3 regions of the Bacillus sp. T3 genome follow, and region 1 is predicted to be linked to each of the others. Evidence: predicted binding sites of a transcription regulator. Region 1 holds the regulator's gene; each other region holds the start of a gene.
The links. Region 1 encodes Rex, which represses fermentation and respiration genes when NADH is low (regulators of the CRP and FNR family bind a similar motif). Its sites were predicted from a motif close to TTGTGAAATATTTCACAA; they were not measured.
Positions count from the first base shown of each region.

Region 1 (3,286 bases):
GTTTTTCAATATCAAAGGAAAACGTTGCAGATTTTTCGTTGCCTAGTGGTCTTGACATGACTTGCATCCGATCTAATTGTTTGCGACGACTTTGAGCTCGCTTAGTGGTAGATGCACGTGCTAGATTTCGGGCAACAAAATCCTCTAATTTAGCAATTTCATCTTGTTGCTTTTCATACATTTTCATTTCACGCTCGTAATTTGCAGCTTTTTGGTCCAAATAAGAGCTATAATTGCCGACGAATTTTGAAATTTGCTGTCGGGACATTTCGTATACTTGATTAACGACCTTATCTAAAAAATAACGGTCATGGGATACAATCAAAATGGCGCCTTCGTAATTTTGCAAATATTGCTCAAGCCACGATAATGTATCGATATCAAGATGGTTGGTCGGTTCGTCCAAAATAAGAATATCAGGTTTTGTTAATAGCAATTTGCCGAGAGCAAGGCGAGTTTTTTGACCGCCACTTAAACTAGAGATTTTGGTTGAATAGTCAAACGTGTGAAAATTCAAGCCGTGAAGCACAGAACGAATATCGGCTTCGTATTGATAGCCACCCATATCTTTAAATTGAACCTGTAGGGTGTCATATTCTTTCAAAACTCTTTCGTAGACGGATGAAACATTAAATACTTCTGGATCCGCCATCTGTAATTCATACTGCCGCAGTTTTTTCTCTAAACTTTGTAATGTTGCAAATACCGTCAGCATCTCTTCCCAAATCGACAGCTCCGATTCGAGGCCTGTATTTTGTGCCAAATAGCCAATGGTAACGTCCTTGGGCTTCATAATGTCACCAGAGTCATGGGACATATGGCCAGCAATGATTTTAAGCAAGGTCGATTTTCCTGCACCGTTTCTACCAACTAAAGCGATTCGATCGCGTGATTGTACTTCTAGTTTAATATTCGATAAAATAAGGTCTGCACCGTAGTATTTATTCAATTGATTAACTTGTAATAATATCATTTTATATTCACCTCTATTACGATAGAGTTAGTGTATCGTATTATAAGGATATCATCAATAACTCGAAGCTTGTGAAGAAAGATACAAGTTCATTCACACATGTTGGAAAAAATAGTGTATGATTCTTTTAGTGAGGTGTTAAATGAATGGGAGAATTTACTCATTTTAATGAAGAAGGCCGTGCGAAAATGGTCGATGTGAGCAGCAAACCAGAAACAATAAGGACCGCAGAGGCTTGCTCAAGTATAACAGTTAGCAATGATATATATGAAAAAATCACAAATAATGAAATGAAAAAAGGTGATGTTCTAGCTGTTGCTCAGGTTGCGGCAGTAATGGCATGCAAAAAAACGTGGGAAATCATTCCGATGTGCCATCCAATCCCATTAAATGGAGTGGATGTTTCCTTTGGCTGGGAAGAAGAAAAGGAAGACAATGAATATACATTGCATATTTCCGCAAAGGTTAAAACGAAAGGGAATACAGGTGTTGAAATGGAAGCGTTAACAGCTGCATCGGTTTGTGCGTTAACGGTTTATGATATGTGTAAGGCAATTGATAAAGGCATGGTTATTGGAAAAACGTATTTAGTTGAGAAAACTGGCGGCAAAAATGGAGATTTTATTAGAGAAGAGCGATTGAAATAAGCTTAATGAGAGAGGAGTGATGAAATGTCGAACGATCATACAACAAAAATTCCACAAGCGACTGCAAAACGGTTACCACTTTATTATCGCTTTTTGAAAAATTTGCATACATCTGGTAAACAACGGGTTTCATCTGCAGAGCTAAGTGAAGCGGTAAAAGTAGATTCTGCGACAATTCGTCGAGATTTTTCATATTTTGGTGCATTAGGGAAGAAGGGCTATGGCTATAATGTAAACTATTTGCTATCCTTTTTCCGGAAAACGTTAGATCAGGATGAACTGACAAAGGTAGCGCTCATTGGAGTTGGGAATTTAGGTACGGCGTTTTTAAATTATAATTTTTTAAAAAATAATAATACAAAGATTGAAATTGCCTTTGATGTGGACGAGGGAAAAGTGGGAACAAAGATAGGGAATGTTCCTGTTTACCATATGGATGAGTTAGAGAAGATTATTGAGCAAGAAGAGATTCATGTGGCGATTTTAACCATCCCAGCGCCAGTGGCGCAACCAATTACGGACAGACTGACTAGTGTGAGGATTAAAGGAATATTAAACTTTACACCAGCTCGACTTAATGTCCCGTCTACTATTCGGGTTCATCATATTGATTTAGCGGTTGAGCTGCAATCACTTGTATATTTCTTAAAGCATTATCCAAAAATTGAAGATATTGAAGTAGATGAAGAATAATGAAAAATGAGCCACTTAATTATGGCTCATTTTTTTTGATTATTTTCCTAAGTTTAAAGTGAAGGGCAATCAACCTTAAGCCTGAACCAAAATCAAAGGTTGCTAGGAGAACAAGGATGAAGCTAAAAATATCCCATCCGAATTGATTTACGTTATCGATAGCAAAGTACGTAAATATACAAGCAAGGATGATGTGGAAAAAAGCGGAAAACAAAGGTGAGAGTCTCATAATAATCCTCCGATAAAGCTTTGAATTTTTTCTGATTGTTCGATGATTCGATCGATATCTTCTTTAAAGACGGTTTGTATAACAACGACAAGTGAATTCATCGCAACATGGGCAAAAATCGGAACTATAATCCGTTTCGTCTTGACATAGAGATAGGCAAAGGTAAAGCCCATGGCAGAATAAAGCAATGTATGTTCAAGTTCCATATGTGCTAAAGAAAAAATAATCGAACTGATCAAGGCCGATAGAAAGAAGTTCATCCGTTGATAGAGTGCGCCAAAGATGATTTTTCGAAACACGATTTCTTCTAAAATTGGTCCGACAATCGAGCTAACAAAAATGACAATAGGGAAGCTTTCGATAATATTAATAATTTGTTGGGTATTATCAGAGCCTGTCTTAATCCCCATCATCGCTTCAATTTGGGCTGCAATTCCTTGTGCGAATAATGCTAAAAAAACACCTGTAATCGCCCAAATTACCGAGCTGAATGGATTTGCTTTTTCACGATAAGCTGTGGTTGTTGACTCTTTACGGAGAATCCACAGAATAATGACTAGAGTAATGGTGAAGCTGGCAACGAGCCAGATTGGAACGGACAAGGTTCTCATTTCGTCCACCGATTGACCAAATCTGGTTCCAATGAAAGTGGTTAACGGAATTCCAATAAAACTCGATAACTGCATGGTGAGATAGGCAATTAAGATAAACCAATATTCCTTTTTCAAAATAAATGGACTCCTT
Region 1 is NZ_CP137761.1:4,549,215-4,552,500, reverse strand. It holds gene RGF10_RS23300 (ABC-F family ATP-binding cassette domain-containing protein) at 1-973, opposite strand, end outside; gene moaC (cyclic pyranopterin monophosphate synthase MoaC) at 1,120-1,620, shown strand; gene RGF10_RS23290 (redox-sensing transcriptional repressor Rex) at 1,645-2,313, shown strand; gene RGF10_RS23285 (YdiK family protein) at 2,333-2,542, opposite strand; gene RGF10_RS23280 (CPBP family intramembrane glutamic endopeptidase) at 2,539-3,270, opposite strand.

Region 2 (3,286 bases), 690 kb from region 1:
TTTTGGAGGAATGGCGCTTAATACAGAAAACAATAAACCAATTGTCAATATTGTTGATAGTAAAGGTGAATTGCATTCAGAAATTGTTAGTTTGCTTAAGCGAAATGATCAATATTTATGGAAATCAGTATCAGAAACACAAGCTAAAAAAAACATTCAAGAGCAAGAAGCCATTGCGGCCATTGTTATCCCAGAAAATGTAACGGAACGAATTAAAGCGACAGATCCACTATTTGATGTTATTGTGCAAAGAAAAAGTGAACAATACATGGGGTTGGTTCCTTATTTAGAAGGAAGTGCAAATGTCATCCTAAGTTCCTATCAGGCTCGAAATATAGACGATGAATCATCCGTAAAAGAGCTATTAAAATCGGTTGCAACAAGTAAGGGTGTAAAAGTTGATCATCAAATCATTCAAAAGGATAATGAAAATAAAGCGGCAGTCAATTTAATGTTTGTTGGTTTTGCCATTATGTTTATGATGTTTGGCCTTTCAGGAGCGGCGTCGACCATTTTGGATGAAAAGAGGGGTGGTACCTGGTCAAGACTGATGATCACCCCAGCGACAAAGCTACAAATTAGTTTCGGATATTTAAGTGCTTATTTTTGGATTGGCTGGATCCAATTTGCAATGCTGATGGTGATGACGAAATTCATGTTTGACACTGAATGGGGCAATTTACTCTATCTCATTCCTTTTGCTTCGCTTGTCATCCTTTGTGTTGTTGGCTTCGGCTTGATGTTAGCTGGGTTAGTTAAAACAAAACAACAAGCTATTGCCTTAAGTGCGATCGTGATTACGAGTACGTGTATGCTTGGAGGCGTATATTGGTCGATTGAGTTAGTGCCAGACTTCATGAAAAAGATTGCGCTAGCAACTCCACAAAGATGGGCAATGGCAGGATTTGAAGAAATCATAAGTGGCAGCCTACATACTGCGACACTAATAAAGGATGTAAGTGCACTTTGTGCTTTTACAATCGTCTTTCTTTTAATTGCCTTGCGTTTAGTTAAATATGAATGATGTTTTTCTTCAAAAAACTTGTATTTTAACCTATTTTCCCAAAAAACAATGGTGGTTTGTGAGGAAGTTCACTTAGAGTAAAGAAAAAGTGACTTATAATACAATCACAAGCACAATTGAAATGGAAAAATAGGAGGCGTAAAAATGGGATTTAATCGAGATTTTAATCGAGATCCGTTTATCGTCATATGGGAATTAACAAGAGCCTGTCAATTAAAATGCTTGCATTGCCGAGCTGAAGCACAATATAGAAGAGACCCAAGAGAGCTATCCTTTGATGAAGGAAAAGCATTAATTGATCAGATAAAAGAAATGAATGGTGCGATGTTAGTCTTTACTGGCGGAGACCCACTAGAACGCGCGGATGTTTTTGATATTGCAGAATATGCAGTAAAGCAAGGTGTGCGAGTTTCGATGACACCGAGTGCCACTCCAAATGTGACAAAAGAAGCGATAGAAAAAGCTAAAGATGTGGGGCTATCACGCTGGGCATTCAGTTTAGATGGACCAACAGCAGAAATCCATGATCATTTTCGCGGAACAGACGGTTCCTTTGATTTAACGATGGAACGGATTAAATATTTGCATGAACTTGAAATACCAGTGCAAATCAATACTGTAATTTCAAGGTATAACATTGATCATTTAGAAGAAATGGCAAAGCTGGTTGAAAAGCTAGAATGTGTATTATGGAGCGTATTCTTCCTCGTGCCTACTGGACGTGGTCAAACGAGTGATATGATTTCGCCTGTCCAGCATGAGCAAGTATTTACATGGCTATACCAATTGAGCAAGCGTGTGCCTTTTGATATTAAAACAACTGCAGGACAGCATTACCGTCGTGTTGTGATTCAACAAAAGAAGCGAGAAGCAAAAGAACAACCAACAGAAATCCAATATTTAGATGCGTTAACCGAGCAGGGACTAACCGGTTCAATCGATGGATTAGGAAGAGCTCCAAAGGGCGTAAACGATGGAAATGGCTTTATTTTCATCTCTCACATTGGGGATGTGTACCCAAGCGGTTTGCTCCCAATTAAAGTAGGAAATATTCGGGAGCAGTCACTCTCTGATATTTATCGTAATTCACCAGTTCTTCAGGAATTACGGAACCCCGATTTGTATAAAGGGAAATGCGGTCAGTGCGAGTTCCGTCATGTCTGTGGTGGATCACGCTCTAGAGCTTATGCGATGACGGGCGACTATCTTGAAAGTGAGCCATTCTGCGTCTATATTCCTAAAGCTTTAAGAAAAAAACAAGAGGTTTAGCATAATCTAAAGAGGCTAACCAGTGCGGTTAGCCTCTTTCTAAAATTTATCACTTATTCAATACTACAATAAATGGCTGGACAATTTTCACAATCAATTTCTTTCTTTAAATATTGCAAATCGTGGATGAATATTTTCCCTTTTTTAACGGAAATAATGTTCTCCCGTTTAAGCTCATTCAGGATTCGGTTGGTACTCTCGCGAGAGGTTCCGCAAAAATTTGCCAGTTCTTGATTTGTTAAGGGTAAATCAATTAAAATTCCGTCAGGCTTTTCAACACCGTAGCTATTAGTCATCCGAATAAGAGTAGAAAAAAGTGCTCCTCTTTTTCCGTTTAGAACGAGATCACGAAATTTGGTTTGCGTTTTTCGGAAATGGTCGCTCATCCATTTCATGAATTCAAACGCTAAGGAGCTGTTCTGAAAAATTTCTTTCTCAAGAACATCCTTACGAATCGCGGCTACTTCTCCATCTTCAATGACAAGACCACTTAACAAATACTTGGGAGTTTCCGTGAACAAGGTTAATTCACCACATAAATCATTTTCGCTGCAAATTCTTAATGATAACTCGCGGCCATCTGACGTAATTTTACTAATTTGGACTTTTCCAGATATAACGAGGTACAATTCTTCAGCTGTTGTCCCTTCCTGAAAAAGATAAGTCCCTTTTTTTGTATGAATGATTCGATCTGTAAATCGCAGTAATTCTTTTATCTGAATCGGTTTTGTGGCTTTTATTGTATCAGGCATTGTCATCACCCTTTAAATAATATCTTTCCCAAAATAAAAATCGATTATTTTCTCCTAATTCTAACACCGCTGTAGTGTTATTGGAAGATATCAACCATTGTGATTACTGCCAATCTGCAAACATTTTCAAAGGAATTCACAAAAACGACATAATGTGATAATTGAGCCTTTGTTTCCCGGGGCAATTGTCGATTATTCTTGTGGGATTATAGTATGTACGTATGTCCCATTATGTGAGATA
Region 2 is NZ_CP137761.1:3,861,251-3,864,536, reverse strand. It holds gene RGF10_RS19735 (ABC transporter permease) at 1-1,024, shown strand, start outside; gene RGF10_RS19730 (TIGR04053 family radical SAM/SPASM domain-containing protein) at 1,169-2,293, shown strand; gene RGF10_RS19725 (Crp/Fnr family transcriptional regulator) at 2,347-3,045, opposite strand.
Region 2: the regulator Rex is predicted to act here: its motif matches at 1,081-1,098, upstream of RGF10_RS19730 (TIGR04053 family radical SAM/SPASM domain-containing protein).

Region 3 (3,286 bases), 280 kb from region 1:
GAGAGCATAACATATGACAAACAACGAGAGCACGATGCGAATCGAAAAGGATTTTTTAGGAACAAAGGAAGTACCGGCTGATGCGTATTATGGGATCCAAACACTTCGAGCTGTTGAAAATTTTCCAATTACAGGTTACAGAATCCATGAAGAATTAATTAAAGCAATGGCGATTGTGAAAAAAGCCGCTGCATTAGCCAATATGGAGGTTAAGCATCTCTATTCCGGTATTGGCGATGCCATCGTCCAAGCAGCAGATGAGATGATTAACGGGCAATGGCATGATCAAATAATTGTTGACCCAATTCAGGGAGGAGCCGGGACTTCTATTAACATGAATGTGAATGAAGTGCTTGCTAACCGTGCTATTGAAATACTAGGGAACGATAAAGGCGACTATTTTCATTGTAGTCCTAATTCCCATGTGAATATGTCTCAATCAACGAATGATGCCTTTCCAACAGCTATTCATATTTCAGTATTAAATTTACTCGGAAAATTATTAGCTACGATGGATGATATGCATACGGTTTTTCTGGAAAAAGCGCAAGAATTTGATCATGTTATAAAAATGGGGCGTACCCATCTTCAGGATGCGGTACCGATTCGTCTTGGTCAGGAATTTGAAGCATATAGCCGCGTAATACAGCGAGATATAAATAGGATTAAAGGATCGCGCCAAAACCTATTTGAATCGAATATGGGAGCCACCGCGGTTGGCACAGGATTAAATGCTGACCCGCGCTATATTAAATTAGTGGTTAAACATCTGGCCGACATCAGTGGTTTACCACTAAAGGGGGCTGAACATCTTGTCGACGCGACGCAAAATACAGATGCCTACACTGAGGTGTCTAGTGCATTAAAGGTTTGTATGATTAACTTATCAAAAATTGCGAATGACTTGCGCTTAATGGCCTCAGGTCCGCGAGCGGGTTTGGGAGAAATCAGCTTGCCTGCCAGACAGCCGGGTTCTTCGATTATGCCAGGAAAAGTGAATCCTGTGTTGCCGGAGTTGATTAATCAAGTGGCCTTCCAAGTAATCGGCAATGATCATACCATCAGCCTTGCGTCTGAAGCTGGTCAGCTTGAATTGAATGTGATGGAGCCGGTGCTTGTTTTTAATTTACTGCAATCGATTAGTATTATGAATAATGCATTTCGTACTTTTACAGATAATTGTGTAAAAGGAATCGTAGCGAATGAAGAAAGATTAAAAGAGTATGTCGAAAAGAGTGCCGGAGTTATTACGGCGGTTAATCCACATCTTGGGTATGACGTAGCTGCTCGAATTGCTAGAGAGGCTATACTTAGCGGTGCTCCAGTTCGTGATCTGTGTCTAAAATATGATGTGTTAACAGAGAAGGAGTTAGACTTAATCCTTGATCCATATGAAATGACCCATCCGGGAATCGCGGGTGCCGCGTTATTGGAAAGCGATTAAGCTTCCGGCTGAAGTGCACCCCAAGTTACACAATATCTAAATGATTTACCCTCCTGCCATATGCAACAGGAGGGTTTTCCTTGTTGTAGGATTGTTCATTCTTGTTAAAATAACTGAAATTAAAAATGTAAGGGTATTCATAAGGAAAAGTAAAGAAAAATATCAGAAATTCATAATTTATTCACAAATCTATGTGAAACAATTCACATACAGGTGCTATACTTTGATTATCAAGAACATGTGAAACATTTCACAAACTTAATCGCTAGCGAGAAATCATTCTGTTATTAAATCTAAAAACCATTTTCATTAAGGAGAGGATCATCATGAATAATAAAAAAATTAATCGAGTCGTATTAGTTGGTACAGGTGCAGTAGGCTGCAGCTATGCCTATTCAATGATAAATCAAGGCATTGCCGAAGAATTAGTCCTTATTGATGTAAACGAAGCTAAAGCAGAAGGCGAAGCAATGGATTTGAATCACGGAATGCCATTCGCTCCTTCACCTATCAAAGTGTGGAACGGAAGCTACCAGGATTGTGAAAGTGCTGATTTAGTTGTTATTACAGCTGGACTAGCTCAAAAACCTGGTGAAACGAGATTAGATTTGGTTGAAAAGAATACGAAAATCTTTAAGCAAATCGTAAAAAACATTATGGAAAGCGGTTTTGACGGAATCTTCTTAATTGCAACCAACCCAGTTGATATCTTGACTCACGTAACATGGAAAGAATCTGGTTTACCGAAGGAACGAGTAATTGGTTCTGGGACAGTACTAGACTCAGCACGTCTTCAGTTTGAACTTGGACAGTATTTTAATGTAGATACTAGAAATGTTCAAGCATATATCATTGGTGAGCATGGAGATACAGAACTCCCAGTATGGAGCCATGCGACGATTGGGATTAAAAAGCTTGAAGACTACTTTGAGGAGAACATCGAGCTCAAAAACGAGGTCTTAGACAAAATTCATGTAAACGTTCGTGATGCGGCTTATCATATTATTCAACGTAAAGGTGCAACCTATTATGCAATCGGAATGTCACTTGCTCGGATTACAAAAGCCATTTTAAATAATGAAAACTGCATTCTTCCAGTATCAGCATATCTTGAAGGAGAATATGGTCACAATGATGTTTACATCGGTGTTCCTGCAGTCGTGAACCGCGGTGGAATCCGTGAAATCATTGAAATCAAATTGAATAAAAAGGAACAAGAACAATTTAACCATTCTGTTAAAGTATTAAAGGCAACCATGAATCCACAGGTTGAAGCTGTTAACTAAGGTAGTATAACGTGCTTGAAATTGACTAAAAGAATTTCTAAATAAACTTAATATGCTGAAAATGCCCGTTCATATTGACGAGGTACTTCAACCTTGTTAGTATTATCGTTATTCTAAAATAATGTTTTACCTTGTATAAGTTCAAGAATATGGCTTGAACGTCTCTACCAGGCTGCCGAGAATGGCCTGTCTACAAGGGGCAATGATACGGGCTTTCTCTAGCTATTTATTGTCCTTTGCAGATCCTCCGGTAGCGTGCCGGAGGATTTTTTTAATAGATTCGGAGGGAGTTACAATTACACCATGAAAAATTACTTTCAGTTTTCCGAGCGCAATACGAACTATAAGCAGGAGAGTATTGCAGGAATCACTACTTTTCTATCAATGGCTTACATTTTAGTTGTTAATCCGGTCATCTTGAGCCAAACAGGAATGGATAAAGGAGCTTTATTCACAGCAACAGCCTTGTCCGCGATTATCGGATCGCTGTTAATCGGACTGATTGCCAATTATCCAATAGGCATCGCTCCAAGTATGGGTATCAACGCCTTCTTTA
Region 3 is NZ_CP137761.1:4,273,156-4,276,441, reverse strand. It holds gene aspA (aspartate ammonia-lyase) at 14-1,444, shown strand; gene RGF10_RS21940 (L-lactate dehydrogenase) at 1,771-2,730, shown strand; purine riboswitch at 2,842-2,943, shown strand; gene RGF10_RS21935 (NCS2 family permease) at 3,034-3,286, shown strand, end outside.
Region 3: the regulator Rex is predicted to act here: its motif matches at 1,683-1,700, upstream of RGF10_RS21940 (L-lactate dehydrogenase).